DNA from 3 places in the Ensifer sp. ENS09 genome. Region 1 is predicted to be linked to each of the others. Evidence: predicted binding sites of a transcription regulator. Region 1 holds the regulator's gene; each other region holds the start of a gene.
What was found. Region 1 encodes LexA, which represses DNA repair genes until DNA is damaged. Its sites were predicted from a motif close to TGTTCNNNNTGTGTTCNG; they were not measured.

Region 1 (5,447 bases):
GGGCCGCTCGCCGATGATGTGGAGAATTCCTCGAAACGTGCTGGGATCGGCCTCGGCAAACAACGTCTCGCCGATCCTGTAGCCGGCCCGCACTCTGCCGCTGGTCACCAGGATGTTCTTGTCACTCACCGAGACGCCGGCATCGCCGAGCAACCTGCGCATTTCCTCCAGATAGGGCGAAAGATGGCCCTCATCCATGATGGCCTTGGCGTTCAAACCATCTGAAATGACGGTTGGCGTGTACCGCCGACACTTCAACGAGGCTCACGGAGCGCCATCGTCCGGTTGCAGGGTAAACCCGCCGGCAGAGTTCGACAATGGGTGGAGTGCGCAAGCGGTTCAGAGAACGACGCCGCACTTCGCCTAGCCGGATCGGGCAACGACGTTCGAGCGTGCGTGCTGGCGCGCGTCTATTGACAGGCTTGGCGGCCGTCGTGTTGACTGGATGGCACGGGGCCGTAGCTCAGTTGGGAGAGCGCCGCAATCGCACTGCGGAGGTCGAGGGTTCGACTCCCTTCGGCTCCACCAAGGCAAACAGAATTGAGCCAATTGCCGAAGCACTGGATCAGCGGCTGATTTGTAAGCAGATCGCAAGTTCGCGTTACTCTGGGGATACCACTCGTCCCGGCCACCGCCCGGCCTTCGCGCAACAACGCCCGCTCACGCGCCCCTGTTTTCAGAGGCTGAACGGATCCCGTGCCGAGCGTTTCTCGCTCGGTGCATTGAACGGATCCGCCTTCTTCTCCTTGGACTTGCGGCCTTCGTCGGCGATGATCTCGTCGACTGCCTTCTGGCACTTCATCAGCTCTTCGGCCGCGGGGCCAGTGCCGCGCAGGCTGAGATTGGCGATCACGCGATCTTCGAACGCGATGGCCAGGCCCCGCTTGCGCACGAAGCCCGTCAGGAACTCGGCGTCGGTGACGTTCACGAACAGAAACTTTCCGCTCGCATCGCCAGCAGCGGTCGCCGAAGCGCTCCAGGGCTCGGTCTTGTCGAAGCGGAACGTCAGGTCGTATTCCTTGCCGACCTCGAGCGACCGCCAGTCGTCGCTGGCAAAGCTCATGTAGAGCGGCGACTCGGAGCCCTTGGGATAGAACCCGAGCCGCAAGGTGACGCCGCCGTCGAATTCCGACGATATGAAGCAGGAGCCCTCCATCGAGGTGTCGGATGCAACGGTCCAACCGTCGACGTCCTTCCACTTGATGATTTCGGACTCCTCGGCCGCGGCCGATCCCGCGGCGATCAGACAGCTTACCAATCCGACCAGCAATCTACGCATGCAAAACCCCCGTTTGCCCGCATTTTGATAGGTACCCGCGCCGCTGTCGAGGGTACCGAGCCCGATACCAGCAACATTTTAGGAATATTCACCTCTCTGCGGAAAGCGGACGCGCCCATCACATGGCGAAAGGATCTTTCGACGACTTGGTCTGGCCGCCACCGGCAAAGGGATCGTTGTTCGGGCCAGTGCCACCGGCGCCGGCAAAGGGATCGTTCGCTGCCCCCTGCCCGCCGTTCGGGATCAAGGCGCTAACCGCCTCCTGACATTTGAACATCTCGCTCACCGCCTTCATCGAATCGCGCAGGCTGAGGCTCGCGACGACGCGTCCCTCGAAGGCCAGCGCCAACGTGTTCTTGCGAACGAATTCGGTAAAGAAGTCGGTGTTGGAAAAGTTCACGACGAGGGCCTTGGCGCCGGTAAGATCGACGCCGAATGCAACGGCCGGCCACTGGCGACCCCGGTCGAGCTGCAAGGCGACGTCATATTCCCGCTGCGGCTCGATGGATTTCCACTCGGCATTGCCGATCGAAAGAAACGCCAGGTTCGCCGACCCCCGCGGATAAAAGCCGATACGAAGGATTGCGCCTGCATCATAGCTCGTCGCGGCGTAACACGAGCCTCCCAGGGATGGATCGGAACCCACCGTCCAGGCGTTGATCCGCTTCCAGATGTTCGAACGCCCATCTTCAGCAGACGCCGCTCCGGCCGTGAGCAACAGACCGAGCACCACCAACGACAATCTACGCATGCAATTACCCCACTTTCCACGCAAAGTTATCTTTTTTTGACCTCCTGTCGAGACGGTGAAGCCCCTTCCTCGCAGGGATTTTTGCGCATCCCCCACCCCCGACCCTAGAGCCGATACTGCCGGTGCGTTCTTCGCGCGTCGCAAGAGGAACGGTCAAGATGAACTCGAGGTGGAGCGGCTGGCGCAAATCGGACACAGCCTGCAGGCAAAGAGCTGTTGAACACGGCAGAGTGATCGCCATGCTTGCTGGACTTCGGAACGAAAGCACGGTTCACATCGTTTCCCACCATGTAGTGCCACCCCTTCATCAAGTGGACGATTCCCGTGCTTGCCGCCCTGCTTCTCGCTTCGATAGTCGCATCGCCCAATATGCCTGACGTCAAGCTCAGCGCCGCGACGGTGGATGAACTCCAGACCGATTTCGAACGGGCCGTGCCGTGCCATCAGATCGATGGACGCAACGTGTGGAAGGGCGCACTGGCGTTCTACATCCAGTCCTTCGTTTATGACGGCGACACGCCCGTCGCGACCGACGCCGCCGACGCGGTGCTGCCGGAAGACAACAGCGCAGAGACGGTGAAGGAGTTCGAGGACGCCTGCTCGACCTCGCAAGCGACCTAAATCTCTCCTCATAGAGCCCCGTGATTCGCTCGAATCAGCTGCGCGACTGGCGTCATCCGGCGCGATTTTGGCACGCAACCGTCGCCGATAAGCGCCCTGCTCCCGCAAAAGTGACCGATCGGCACCCGCAGAAGCGGCCAATCGCCTGAATTCACGGAATTTTAGGCACTTGCGGAACACATATGGAACAGATAGTGTCTGTTCTTGATTTGTTTCACGCCTCTGGAGCGACGTGCCATGCTGACCCGCAAGCAACAGGAATTGCTTCTGTTCATTCACGAACGCATGAAGGAGTCGGGCGTACCGCCGTCATTCGATGAAATGAAGGATGCGCTCGACCTGGCGTCGAAGTCTGGCATCCACCGTTTGATCACCGCGCTCGAAGAACGCGGCTTCATTCGCCGGCTGCCGAACCGGGCGCGCGCGCTCGAAGTCATCAAGCTTCCGGAAGCCTACGCCGCCGGCCAGCAGCAGCCGCGCAGGGGCTTCTCGCCGAGCGTGATCGAAGGCAGCCTTGGAAAGCCGCCGGCGGCCGCTCCTGCTGCGCCGAAGCCCGCCCCGGTTGCCGAAAGCACGTCCGTTTCCGTCCCGGTGATGGGGCGCATCGCTGCAGGCGTTCCGATCTCGGCGATCCAGAACAACACCCATGACATCACCGTGCCGCTCGACATGATCGGCAGCGGCGAACATTACGCCCTTGAAGTGAAGGGCGATTCGATGATCGAGGCCGGCATCTTCGACGGCGACACGGTGATCATCCGCAACGGCAACTCGGCCAATCCCGGCGACATCATCGTGGCGCTCGTGGACGACGAGGAAGCGACGCTGAAGCGCTTTCGTCGCAAGGGCGCGTCGATTGCGCTCGAAGCCGCCAACCCCGCCTACGAGACGCGCATCTTCGGACCAGATCGCGTGAAGATCCAGGGCAAGCTCGTCGGGCTGATCCGCCGCTACCATTGAATTCCAGGCAGAACGCCGAATCAAAAAAGAGCCTCGCCAAGGAAATTGGCGAGGCTCTTTCCATTTCGGGTGACCTGAAATCCAGATCGCCTATTCGTGGATCGTATATTCGCCGAGCTCGCAGAGATCCTGCGTGTCCTCGGTCGTATCGAGGGCCGAGCCCTCCTCGAATTCGAATCGCATGTCGTATTTGCAGACGTCCCGCCCGTCGGCAATGGTGATCTCCATGCTCTCGCCAGGGTTCAGGACCTGCCGACCGAAAACATCGTCTTCCCACTCATTGACGCCGACCGGCGACGTATAAAAGTTCGTCAGGACCACGCTGGTGTTGTTCTTCAGCTGGAAAACCAGGTCGTCCGCGTGCGCCTCAATAGCGGTCGCCGCAATACACGCCAACGCCGTCAGGATCAGTCTCTTTTTCATTGATGCCATTGCCTCCGTTCTTAATGTTGACGGACGCTACCGATGCGGCTGATCTCAGCGGAGTCATCGTTCCCCCTCTACCGATTTCACCGAAGCGATAAGATCCGACGGAGGCATAGGAGACGTGGCTTGCGCGGACGTGGGGTCGCGAAACGACCCGCGCTGCCCCAGGGCAGAACGTCGAACCAATTTAAACGAGGTGAAAATATTGGAGGCCTCGCCCGGAATTGAACCGGGGTACAAGGATTTGCAGTCCTCTGCGTCACCACTCCGCCACGAGGCCTCACAGCTCGGATAACCAAGCGTTGGCGCGGATTTAGAATGATTGCAGAAAAACCGCAAGAGGCATTTTCTGAAAAACGCGCCGTCGATTTGTTGGATAGATACTTTCCACAGAACGATCGCCGATGTCCGCCGATCGGCTCCCAGTTGATCTCAGCACCAGGGCGTCGGGCGTCCATCCCACGGGCGCACGAGCCCCTCGGAGACAAGCACGCGTCCAAGAGATTGATCGCCACGGGTAACCAGGCGCAGTTTTTCGCCGGCCTTGGCGTCTGATCGCCCGCCTGCCGAAACCAGCTTGAAGTCGCCCGCGTTCAGCAGCTCTCGCAGGCGCTGCTTGGCGTAGAAGCCGCGCGAACGCTCCTTGTCGCAGCTTGCCTGGCGGATTCGCGGCGCGTCGACGTCGGCGACGCGGATCGTCTCGCCATGAAAGACGAAAGTGGCGCCATCGATCACGCAGTTGTCGTTGCGAATGCCACAGAAATAGAACTGGTCGGTGCGGATGGACGCCGTCTTCACCTCTTCATTCGGCCGCACGACAGGGGTAGGCGGCGTGACCCCGACATTCACCGACGGCACGGGTGCGGCCAGAGCGACCTTGGTGACCGGGTCGGGCTTCGGATTCGGCTTGTGCCTGTCCGCCTGATGCGCGACGCGCTCCTGCGCTTCAGGAACGGCACGCGGAGGCTTCGGCTTCGTTTCCGTTCGCGACGCAAATGCCACGACATCGGAAACCACGGGCCAGTGCCGCAACTCGGCGCGATGGTCATAGGCCATGACGCCGCCAAGGGTGAGCGCTGCGGCCAGATACCATGGCGCCATGCCGCCCTGCTTGCTGCTGCTTCTGCCCGAACTGCGGCGTCGACGTTTCGTAGTGGCTTTGGCCATCGGTCCCCATCCTGATTCGAGACCGCATTATGCGTTTGATGCGTTGCCGAAAAGTTTTCGAGGGCACCCCAACAGAAGGGAAGACGGCGACGAACCGGTCATTCGCCTGCGCGGCCACGGCCCTTGTTGAGAGATTCGGAATTGATGCGGGGCGGCCGCGAGGTTTCGAAACCGCCGACCACCCTGCCCTCGACAACAAGATCGATAATTCTGCGCCCGGCTCAGGAACCCTTCGAGGAATTG
Region 2 (5,447 bases), on a different contig from region 1:
AAAGCCAATCGGAGACCGCGGTCAAACCGGCAACTGAGCAGGAGATTTTCGCGATGCCCTCGGGCAATATCGGCTGCATCTATACGCCGGCTGGCGGCACGTCCGTCTATCAGCCCGCCGACGGTGGTCCGGAACTGGCCTGCGATATCGTCGCGCCGCGTTATGTCAGGGCGACACTTGGCCGGGCGGGGGCCGCCACGATCAATCACGCCGTCGGCGATCCGAGTTGTTGCTCGGTCGGAACCGTTCTCGACTATGGACAAAGCTGGTCGCGCGGGCCGTTCTCCTGCGTGTCGGAACGCACCGGTCTTTCCTGTCGTCGTGACGACGGGCACAGCTTCCTCCTCAGCCGCGCGCAGGTCTCGGCCAACTGAAAAACCGCCCCCCGGCTGGACGGAAAGCGGCAATAAAACTATAAGGCGCCCCATTCCATTCAAATTAATGCATGCAGAGGGTGCCATGGCTGGCCATTCACAGTTCAAGAACATCATGCACCGCAAGGGCCGTCAGGATGCGGTGCGCTCGAAAATGTTTTCCAAGCTCGCGCGCGAAATCACGGTTGCCGCCAAGTCGGGCATGCCCGATCCCGCAATGAACGCGCGCCTGCGCCTGGCGATCCAGAACGCCAAGGCGCAGTCGATGCCGAAGGACAACATCGAACGGGCAATCAAGAAGGCCTCCGGCGGCGACGCGGAGAACTACGAAGAAGTCCGCTACGAGGGTTATGGCCCGGGCGGCGTCGCAGTCATCGTCGAAGCCTTGACCGACAACCGTAACCGCACCGCCTCCAACGTGCGCTCGACCTTCACCAAGGCCGGCGGCGCGCTCGGCGAAACCGGCTCGGTCTCCTTCTCCTTCGATCGCGTCGGAGAGATCACCTACAAGCTCTCCGTCGGTGACGCCGACAAGGTGATGGACGCGGCAATCGAGGCTGGCGCCGACGACGTCACCACCGACGAGGACGGCCACACGATCATCTGCGGCTTCGAAGCGATCGGCGAAGTCTCCAAGGCGCTCGAAGACGCGCTCGGCGAAGCCGAAACGGTCAAGGCGATCTGGAAGGCCCAGAACACCGTTCCGGTCGACGAAGAAAAGGCACAGTCGCTGATGAAGCTCATCGACATCCTTGAAGACGACGACGACGTCCAGAACGTCTACTCGAACTTCGAAGTGTCGGACGAGATCCTGGCGAAGCTGTCGGCCTGATTGGGGCGACCGTCGCTTGAAGATTTCCTACCCGCGTCCGAAAGGGCGCGGGTTTTTCTTTGGATGGCCCGATGACCTATCAGTTCGCGATCTTCGATTTCGACGGCACGCTTGCCGATACGGCGGCAAGCTTCATGACGGCGTGCAATGCGGCTGCGCGGCGCTACGGTTTCCGCGAACTCTCTGTCGAGGAGTTCCAGTCGTTGCGGGCGATGGGCAGCCGCGAGATCATCGCGCAACTCGGCGTGCCCGTTTGGAAATTGCCGCAGATCGCCACCTTCATGCGCCGGGCCATGGCAGCGGAAGCCGCAAGCGTCCGGCTGTTTCCGGGCGCCGCTCAGCTTCTCTGGAAACTGAAGGCGGCGGGCATCGGCATTGCGATTGTCAGCTCGAATGCGGAAGAGGGGATTCGTGCCGCGCTCGGCGAAGCGGCTGCGACTGTCGATCTCTTCGAATGCGGGGCCGCGCTCTTCGGCAAGGCGCAGCACTTCAAGCGGGCGATCAGGCACTCCGGCCTCGATGCGGCTCGCATCCTGGCGATCGGCGACGAGGCGCGCGATATCGAGGCGGCGCGAAAGGCCGGTGTGGCGGCAGGGGCCGTCGCCTGGGGCTATGCCGACCCGGTTTTCCTGCAAGGGCTCGGGCCGGATCGATTCTTTGCCAATCTGGAAGAGATCGCACCCGCCTTCGGGGCGATCTGATCGGCCCGCCTCAGGCCGCCTTGGCGAGATCGCGCTGAGCGTCGGCGAAGAGGCGAAGCGAATTCAGCCGCGCGTCCATGTCGAAGATCGGCATCGAGATGATCAGCTCGTCGGCCTTCGTCTGTTCCAGGAACGCCCCGATCTTGCGCCGGATCGTCTCGGGCCCGCCGACGACCGCATACATCATCGAATGGTCGACGAAGATCTTCTCGTCGTAGCTCCACAGCCCATCCATCGACTGGACCGGCGGCGGGAACTGCCCGCGGGCATTGCGCCGCAGCGCCACGAAGGATTGCTGCATGGAGGTGAAGAGGTAGTTCGCCTCCTCGTCCGTTTCGGCGGCGACCCCCATGACGCCGACCATCACCTGCGGCTTGGCAAGGGTCTCGGAGGGCGTGAAGCGCTCGCGGTAGATCTCCAGCGCCGAGAGCAGCATGTCGGGTGCGAAATGCGAGGCAAACGCGAAGGGCAGGCCGAGCATGCCGGCGAGATGGGCGCTGAAATGGCTGGAGCCGAGCAGCCAGATCGGCACATTGGTGTCGGCGCCCGGCACGGCGATGATCTTCTGGTCTTCGGCGACCGGGCCGAGCAGCGCCTGCAGTTCGACGACGTCGTTCGGGAAGTTGTTGCCGCTCGCTTCCATGTTGCGGCGAAGCGCCTGGGCGGTGCGCATGTCGGTGCCTGGAGCGCGGCCGAGACCGAGGTCGATGCGGCCGGGGTAAAGAGCGGCGAGCGTGCCGAACTGCTCGGCGATGACAAGCGGCGAGTGGTTCGGCAGCATGATGCCGCCGGAGCCGACGCGGATCGTCTTGGTGGCAGCCGCCACATGCGAGATCACGATCGAGGTCGCGGCACTGGCGATACCCTTCATGCCGTGATGCTCGGCCAGCCAGAAACGGGTGTAGCCGTTCTCCTCCGCCGCCTGGGCCAGTCGGCGCGAATTCTCCAGCGATTGGGCGACGCTGCCGCCTTCAGTGATCGGGGAAAGATCGAGGACGGAGAAAGTCGCCATGGCAAAGGCCTTCATTGAGAGAAATTGATGCAAGGCTATGTAAGCTCAATTTTCCTCAATCCAAGGGCGCTGCCGAAGAAAACCTGAGTCCGCGTCTCAACTGTGCGTATGTTTTTGTTTTGTTCACTTTTTGCTGGCAGCGTCCGGGCTGACATCATAGGGTGAAATCCATGCAGACCACGATTCGTATCATCGGTATCGATCCGGGGCTCCGCCGTACCGGCTGGGGCATCATCGAGACGCTCGGCAATTCGCTGCGTTTCGTTGCCTCGGGCACGGTGACCTCGGATGGTGACATGGATCTCGCCTCCCGACTTTGCCAGTTGCATGACGGGCTTGCCGAGGTGGTGCACGGCTATCAGCCGCATGAGGCGGCGGTCGAACAGACCTTCGTCAACAAGGACGCGACGGCGACACTGAAGCTCGGCCAGGCGCGCGGGATCGCCATGCTGGTGCCGGCACGCGCGGGCCTGAGGGTCGCCGAATACGCGCCGAACGCCGTCAAAAAGGCGGTGATCGGCGTCGGCCACGGCGAGAAGCAGCAGATCCACATGATGCTGAAGGTTCTGATGCCGAAGGCCGAGTTCAAGGGCAACGACGCGGCGGACGCATTGGCGATCGCCATCTGCCATGCCCACAACCGGCAATCGGTGACGAGCCGGCTTGCCGCATTGATGGCGTAGTTGCGCCCGACACGATAATTTCCGATGGTCCGGGGACCATCCAGAACCCACCGCGAGAGACGCCACATGATCGGCAAATTGAAGGGTACCATCGACGAGATCGCCGAGGATCACGTCGTGCTCGATGTGCATGGCGTCGGCTACGTTGCCTTTTGCTCGGCGCGCACCTTGTCCAGGCTCGGGTCTGCCGGCGAGGCGGCTATCCTCTTCATCGAGACCTATGTGCGCGAGGACCAGCTGAAGCTGTTCGGCTTCCTGACAGCGTTGGAGCGGGAGTGGTTCCGTCTGCTGCAGAGCGTGCAGGGGGTCGGCTCGAAGGTGGCGCTGGCCGTGCTATCCACCCTGACGCCGGGCGAACTGGCCAATGCGATCGCGCTGCAGGACAAGACCTCCGTCTCCCGTGCGCCCGGTGTCGGGCCCAAGGTGGCGGTGCGCATCGTCACGGAACTGAAGAACAAGGCGCCGTCCTTTGCCGGCGAGATGTCGGCGTCGATCGGCCTCAAGCAGGAGCTTGGCGAGGGCGTCGCCTCCGCGCCGGTTTCCGATGCGGTTTCGGCGCTCACCAATCTCGGCTACTCGCGCGACCAAGCGGCCAATGCCGTTGCGGCGGCCCTGAGGAACGGCGGCGAAGGCGGCGACAGCGCCAAACTCATTCGCCTGGGCCTGAAAGAACTGGCGCGATGAACGCTTGCCTTGGCCGGGTGCAGAAGGCAGAACGCATCGTGCCCGGCATGATGACGGGTTGCAGCGCTGAGCTGCCCGACCGAATGGAACGAACGCATGACTGACGCCGCACGCCTGATAACGCCGGAAAAGCGCGGTGAAGACATCGATGCGACCATGCGCCCACAGACGCTGGACGATTTCACCGGCCAGGCGGAAGCGCGCGCCAACCTGAAGATCTTCATCGAGGCCGCAAAGAACCGCGGCGAGGCGCTCGACCATGTGCTCTTCGTCGGCCCGCCCGGTCTCGGCAAGACGACGCTGGCGCAGATCATGGCCAAGGAACTCGGCGTCAATTTCCGCTCGACCTCCGGTCCCGTGATCGCCAAGGCCGGCGATCTCGCAGCCCTGCTCACCAATCTCGAAGAGCGCGACGTGCTCTTCATCGACGAAATCCACCGGCTCAATCCGGCGGTCGAGGAAATCCTCTACCCGGCGATGGAGGACTTCCAGCTCGATCTCATCATCGGCGAAGGCCCGGCGGCACGGTCGGTGAAGATCGATCTGTCGAAGTTCACGTTGGTGGCGGCGACCACCCGGCTTGGCCTTCTGACGACGCCGCTTCGCGACCGTTTCGGCATTCCGGTGCGGCTCAATTTCTACACGGTCGAGGAACTGGAATCGATCGTCCGGCGCGGCGCCCGGCTGATGGGGCTTGGCATGACCGACGACGGCGCCCGCGAGATCGCCCGTCGCGCCCGCGGCACGCCGCGCATCGCCGGCCGGCTGTTGCGCCGGGTGCGCGATTTCGCCGAAGTGGCGCGTGCGGAAGCCGTTACCAAGGAACTCGCCGACGAGGCGCTGACGCGGCTGCTCGTCGACAATATGGGCCTCGACCAGCTCGACCGGCGCTATCTCTTCATGATCGCGCAGAACTTCGGCGGCGGTCCTGTCGGGATCGAAACCATCGCCGCCGGCCTTTCGGAGCCGCGCGATGCGATCGAAGATATCATTGAGCCCTATCTTATCCAGCAGGGCTTCATCCAACGCACACCGCGCGGCCGTATTTTGACCGCCAATGCCTGGAAACATATCGGCCTTAATCCCCCCAAGGAAATGGAGGCGACCCAGTTTCGCCTGACATTAGAGGACGACGACTAGATGATCAGCCGCCGCGGATTG
Region 3 (5,447 bases), on a different contig from region 1:
AGCAGGGTTGCCTCCGGCGCACCGATGACGGGACCCGGCAGCACCGCGAGAAGCAAATCCTCGCCCCATTCGATGAGATCGGTCTCGTAGAGCGTGCAGGTACCCTTCTTGGCGCGCAGGTTTCCGGCACTCAGCATCCGGCAGAGATTGCCCCAGCCGCGGCGGTTTAGGGGGTAGGCGAGCACGTCGGGCAGGTCTTCGGCAAAGGAGAGCCGCGCACCCGGCTGGAAGGCCGACTTCTCCACCTTGGCCTGCGCATGGGCGCGCACCACGCCGGCGACCGTGTTGCGATCGGCAATGCCAAGGCCGCCAATACCGAGGCGGCTCGCCGCAACCACCATCTCACCCGGATGGGAGGCACCTTCGAGGAAGGAGAAATTCGACCAGGCGCCGATCTCGAAATAGGGGGCAACGTCGCTCATGCGAAGACTCCATGCATGAACCAGCGTGGCGGGGCGCTGGCGCCATAATGACCCTCGCGAAACAGCCAGAACCGCCGGCCGCTATCGTCCTCCACCCGGAAATAGTCGCGCTCCAGCGCCGGCTCGCCGTCGAGCCACCATTCGCCGGCGATCCGCTCCGGCCCCTCGGCCCGCGCGATGCGGTGCAGCGTGCGCCGCCAGCGAAAGCTTCTCGGCGGCCCCTCCGGCACCTCGGCAACCGCCTCAACCGGCTCGGGACTTGGGAAGAGCCGCTGCGGCCGGGCGGCGGCGGCAAGCAGGGGCGCCGGAATGTTTTGCGCCGGTTCCTCAGCCTTGCCGATCACCGCCAAGTCCGTGAGCGGCCGGAAGCTTGCCGCCCGCTCCGGCACATGGCTTTCCGAGAGCGCCGGCACCATGAGGCTTTCTGCGCCGAACCGCGCCATGACCCGGTCGGCGAAGGCGGCAAGCGGACGCGCGCGATCCGGCGTGCCGGAGAAATCCTCCTGCATCACCTCGTATTTTTCGCTCTTCGGCACCGAAAGCCGGAGGATTTCAAAGCCGAAGCCGGCATCGAGATCGTCGTGCACCGCCTGCAAGCGCTCGCGGAATAGACCGGCGACACGCCGCGGATCGTTGAGCGGCGAGGAGGTACCGGCGGCGATGCGGAAGACCGCACCGTCGACGCGGAAAAGCAGAAGCTCGAACAGGCGTCCGCCCTCGCCGCGCTTCTCCAGCTCCGGTTTCAGCCGCAGTGCCAGTTCTTCCGCCAGGCCCAATATATCGTCTTCACCCTGGACCGGCTCGCCGAGACGCCGCTCTGCCGAAAGGGCTGCGACCGGCAATCGTGGCGACAGCGGCTCGTCCTCGCGCCCGAGCGCCTGATCGAGACGCAGAAGCAGGGTTGCGCCGAACCGGCGGGCAAGCGGCGCCCGCGGCGCCTCGATGAGGTCGCCGATCTGCTTGAGCCCGACCCGGCCAAGTGTTTCGATCGTTTCCCGCGGCAGCCGGAGTGCTGCCATCGGCAACGGCGCCAGCGCCCGCGCCGCCTCATCCTCGGCAAGGATAGCGTCGGAGCCGAAACGCGCCACCGCCCAGGAGAGCCCGGCGGACGAGGAGATCGCCGCCCGGGCCTCGACGCCCAGATGGAAAAGGCGAGCAAGCAGATCGTCGAGCAGCGCCTTTTCCCCGCCGAGAAGATGGGCGCAGCCGGTGATGTCGAGAAAGAGGCCGCTGTCGCCATCAAGCGCGACGAGCGGGGTGTAACGGCTGCACCAGTCCGCCAGCCCTGCAAGCAGCGCCCGATCGGCGGCGGAATCGGCCGGCAGCACGTCGATCTCGGGACACATGGCCCGCGCTTCGGCGACACCCTGGCCGATGTGAAACCCACGCCTTTCAGCAAAACCATCGAGCGCGACAAGACGCATCGCGCTCTTCACCTTGTCGGCGAAGACGACGGGCGGATGCTCAGGACGCCCGCGGGAAAGCCACGAGTTCCCCCAGCGCTTGCGCGCGACCCGATCGGCCGGAAGATGCGGAAAGGCGAGCGACAGAATGCGCTGGTTGTGGATCTGCCGCAGCAGCGGCTGATAGGGGCTCGACGGGGTAAAGGCGGCGGTCATGGGGGTTCCACTCCAGGAAGAAGCCGAGCGGCGCAGGAGCCCTGCTCTTCTCGGCAATGACGTGAAAGACGGGATGGCCGATGCTGCCGCGAAGCATCGATCCATCCGGTAGCGGTCGCTCGCGCGCCGGCGCCGGCTCGACGAGGAAGCGGAAGAAGGCGCTGCTCGCCTCCTCGTGTCCGGATTGGCGCAAAAGCAGAAGGGGGACGTGGCCGGCGCGCGAGCGCACATGCAGGCGCCGGCTCTCGCTGAGTGCCAGGGCAGCCGGGTTGCCGCGAATTTCGAGAATGACGGCGCAGAAGCTCGGGACGGAAAGTGCAGCCTCGGCGATCCAGAGCGCGTCCTTTATCGTGCGCGGCAGGCTGAAGACGAGGCCGCGGACATCGAGACCAAAGGCCTTCAGACCCAGGCCATAGGGCATGCCCGCCTCGTTGGAAGCCATCGACTGGCTGATCCAGAGAACGGGGGCGGCCGGCTCTCCCTTCTCAAGCCGCGCCCGTTGGCAGAGCACGCCAAGTGCTGCGGCAAAACCGGCGGCAGCACCCGCATCGCGCGTCTCGGCATTGCGGATTTCCGTCATGCCTTCAAGCGGCAGACCGCCTTCGAGAAGATCGTCCAGATCGGGAACGCCGAGCGCCAGCGACTTGCGGCCTGGTTCGTCTTCTTCCCGTTGACGGAAGCCGCCGGGATCGGCCGCCTTGGCGGTGCGCACGACGCCCGGAAGCCGACGGTTTTCGATCCTGGCTATGGTTTCTCGGAGCGAAAGTACCGTCTCCCGCTGCACGGCTGTGTCGGCCATGACGGTCAACTCCCATCAGTATGTTCATGTTATGTTCTATTAGATTCCAGAGCTTCCTAAATGAGTCAACAGCCAATTCTAAGAATTTATTCCTGTCCCTGTGGTCAAGGAATTCAACACTCGAAAAACAAAGGCAAAATCGCTATATGGAGGGCAACAAGGAGTGCCTATGGCCCGCATTGACCAGACCGATGATTGGCGGGAACGCCACGCACCGACGCTTACCACTTTCGAGCAACTTGCGCTGGAGGCCTATGGCCACCTGCCGCAGGAATTCCGCCAGCTGACGACCGACCTTGTCATCGAAGTTGCCGACTTCCCGAGCGACGACGTTTTCGAGGACATGGCGCTGGAAACGCCTTTCGACCTGCTCGGCCTCTTCGAAGGCAGCGGCATCAGCGAACGCTTCACCATGGAAACCGGCCAGTTTCCGAACCGCATCACCCTCTATCGCCGCCCGATCATCGACTACTGGGCGGAGAACGAGGAGACGCTCGGCGACATCATCACCCACGTTCTGATCCACGAGATCGGCCACCATTTCGGCCTTTCCGACGACGACATGGAACGGATCGAGGCCAGCGTCGAGCACGTCGGCGGCTGACGCTTCATTTGCCTATCATCGCGGTGAGGGCTGCCCCCATCCGCCTGCAGGCACTTTGATCCTCGCAGGCGGGGCGAAGGAAACGCGCGGCACCCGCTCGCATTCATACCCAATTCCAGAAACGGGCTTCACGCGCCGACTATTCGCGATGACCAAGCGTCCGTCGCGTCCCCTCTCCCTGCCCTCGGGGAGAGGGTTAGTTCTCGGGTTAAACCCGAGGAGAGGGCTAAACTGCCTACTGTTCCGACAGCTTGATATCCGGGGTGTAATCCTTGCCCTCGACCTCTTTGACCACCGCCTGGCCGCACTGCATGTGCTGCGTATCGGCATTGAAGGCATAGGTGGGCGAGCCGTGCAGGCTCCAGCCCTGGTTCAGCGCCGCCGTCACCTTGTGGCAGAAGGTGGCGTCGTCGGGACCGGTCAGGAAGCGGTAGAGTTTCAAGATCTTGTCTTTCGTTGTTCGATGAGGTCCGCCTTGGCGGCAAGCTTTACGGCCTGGTCGAGATGCAGCCGCTCGACCATGCGTCCGTTGAGATTGATGACGCCCTTGCCGGCATTTTCCGAGAGCGCAAAGGCGGCGATGATCGCGCGGGCCTCGTCGACGGCGATCTGCTCGACGCCGAAGCGCTCGTTCGCCGGGCCGATCTGCGCCGGATGGATCAGCATCTTGCCGTCATAGCCCATGTCGCGGCCCTGCCGGCATTCCTCGTCGAAGGTGGCAGCATCGCGAAAATCGTTGAACACGGCGTCGATGACATCGAGCCCGCCGCCACGCGCGGCAAGCAGGATCTGCATCAGCCAGGGGATGAGATAGGGCCGGCCCGGACGATCCGGAACGCCGGTCTCCTTGCGCAGGTCGTTGAGGCCGACGACGAAACAATCGAGCCTGCCGCTGAAGGTGCGGCCGGCCTCGGCGACAAGAGGCGCGTTGATCACTCCGCGCGGCGTCTCGATCATCGCCCAGAGGCGCAGCGTTTCCGGCGCATCGTTCTCGTCGAGCCAGTCGGCTGCCGCCTGGATATCCGCCGGGCTTTCGACCTTCGGCAACAGAATGGCGTCGGGATTGGCCACAAGCGCTGCAGCAAGATCGCCCTGACCATAGTCCGAGCCGATCGCATTGATGCGGATGACGATCTCGCAATCCGGCCGGCTTGTCGTCAGATACTGCACCAGCGCCGCACGCGCTTCCACCTTGCGCTCGGGCGCAACCGCATCCTCGAGATCGAAGATCGCAGCATCCGTCACAAGTTCCGCGACCTTGGCAAGCGCGCGGGCATTGTCGGCCGGCACGCAAAGCACCGAGCGGCGCAGGCGTACCGGGTGATGTTCGCTCGATTTGTTCATGCTTCAGTTGTGCCCGCCTTTGCCGCGTTCCGCAAGACGAGGCGAACCGCCGCACCCCTTTCGAGGGCCCGCCTCTTGCAAGTCCGAAGGCGAGCCCCCACATCGCCATCAGAAAGGTGACGATTATGCAAAGCATTCGCTCTGTTCTCTTTACGGCCGCAGCCCTGACCATCACGTTCGCGGCCTTTGTGCTTACCGCCTCGTTGGCGCTGGCCCTTGCCGGCATCGCGGCCGTCGTCGTGGTCGGCAGCGCCATTGCCACCCGGCTGAACTTCAGGCCAGCCCGCGCCACCGTGCGCCCGGCTGCCGCAGGTCCCGCCCAGGGCCAGCGCGAGATGCGCATCTGGAACGACGGTCGCGGCACGATCATCGACCTCTAATTCCCTGCGGTCGGAATCGATCTCCAGCGATCTTGGTACCCCGCAATCGGGCCGATCGACGATCGGCTCGAACCCTGTTTGCGTCCCTTGAAAACCGTCGTTCAGCCGGCTGCGATTTTTTTTCGACCCCATGTCGGATCGACCATTCCATGTCCGTCCTTGAGGCAGGCCAGCACGGTCCTGGCTCTTCGAACAGGATGGAGAACGATATGGATACCCAGACGCAGCAGCCGGCACCGGTCCTCAACGGCCTTCTGCCCTATCTTCAGGTCGATGGCG

Region 2: the regulator LexA is predicted to act here: its motif matches at 3,029-3,046, upstream of ruvC (crossover junction endodeoxyribonuclease RuvC).
Region 3: the regulator LexA is predicted to act here: its motif matches at 2,862-2,879, upstream of IB267_RS33555 (ImuA family protein).

The regions. Positions count from the first base shown of each region.
Region 1 is NZ_JACVBP010000001.1:299,831-305,277, reverse strand. Features, by position in the region: partial or broken gene IB267_RS01600 (ethanolamine ammonia-lyase light chain EutC) at 1-231, opposite strand, end outside; tRNA gene IB267_RS01595 (tRNA-Ala) at 453-528, shown strand; gene IB267_RS01590 (hypothetical protein) at 677-1,279, opposite strand; gene IB267_RS01585 (hypothetical protein) at 1,398-2,126, opposite strand; gene IB267_RS01580 (hypothetical protein) at 2,355-2,651, shown strand; gene lexA (transcriptional repressor LexA) at 2,889-3,611, shown strand; gene IB267_RS01570 (hypothetical protein) at 3,702-4,034, opposite strand; tRNA gene IB267_RS01565 (tRNA-Cys) at 4,244-4,317, opposite strand; gene IB267_RS01560 (thermonuclease family protein) at 4,470-5,204, opposite strand; gene IB267_RS01555 (hypothetical protein) at 5,426-5,447, opposite strand, start outside.
Region 2 is NZ_JACVBP010000006.1:190,889-196,335, reverse strand. Features, by position in the region: gene IB267_RS27680 (hypothetical protein) at 1-374, shown strand, start outside; gene IB267_RS27675 (YebC/PmpR family DNA-binding transcriptional regulator) at 460-1,206, shown strand; gene IB267_RS27670 (HAD hydrolase-like protein) at 1,278-1,907, shown strand; gene IB267_RS27665 (LLM class flavin-dependent oxidoreductase) at 1,918-2,919, opposite strand; gene ruvC (crossover junction endodeoxyribonuclease RuvC) at 3,090-3,602, shown strand; gene ruvA (Holliday junction branch migration protein RuvA) at 3,669-4,286, shown strand; gene ruvB (Holliday junction branch migration DNA helicase RuvB) at 4,383-5,426, shown strand; gene IB267_RS27645 (metallophosphoesterase) at 5,427-5,447, shown strand, end outside.
Region 3 is NZ_JACVBP010000007.1:168,244-173,690, forward strand. Features, by position in the region: gene IB267_RS29630 (error-prone DNA polymerase) at 1-422, opposite strand, end outside; gene IB267_RS29635 (DNA polymerase Y family protein) at 419-2,002, opposite strand; gene IB267_RS33555 (ImuA family protein) at 1,887-2,840, opposite strand; gene IB267_RS29640 (metallopeptidase family protein) at 3,010-3,444, shown strand; gene IB267_RS29645 (DUF1737 domain-containing protein) at 3,680-3,886, opposite strand; gene IB267_RS29650 (CoA ester lyase) at 3,883-4,788, opposite strand; gene IB267_RS29655 (hypothetical protein) at 4,914-5,168, shown strand; gene IB267_RS29660 (glyoxalase/bleomycin resistance/extradiol dioxygenase family protein) at 5,378-5,447, shown strand, end outside.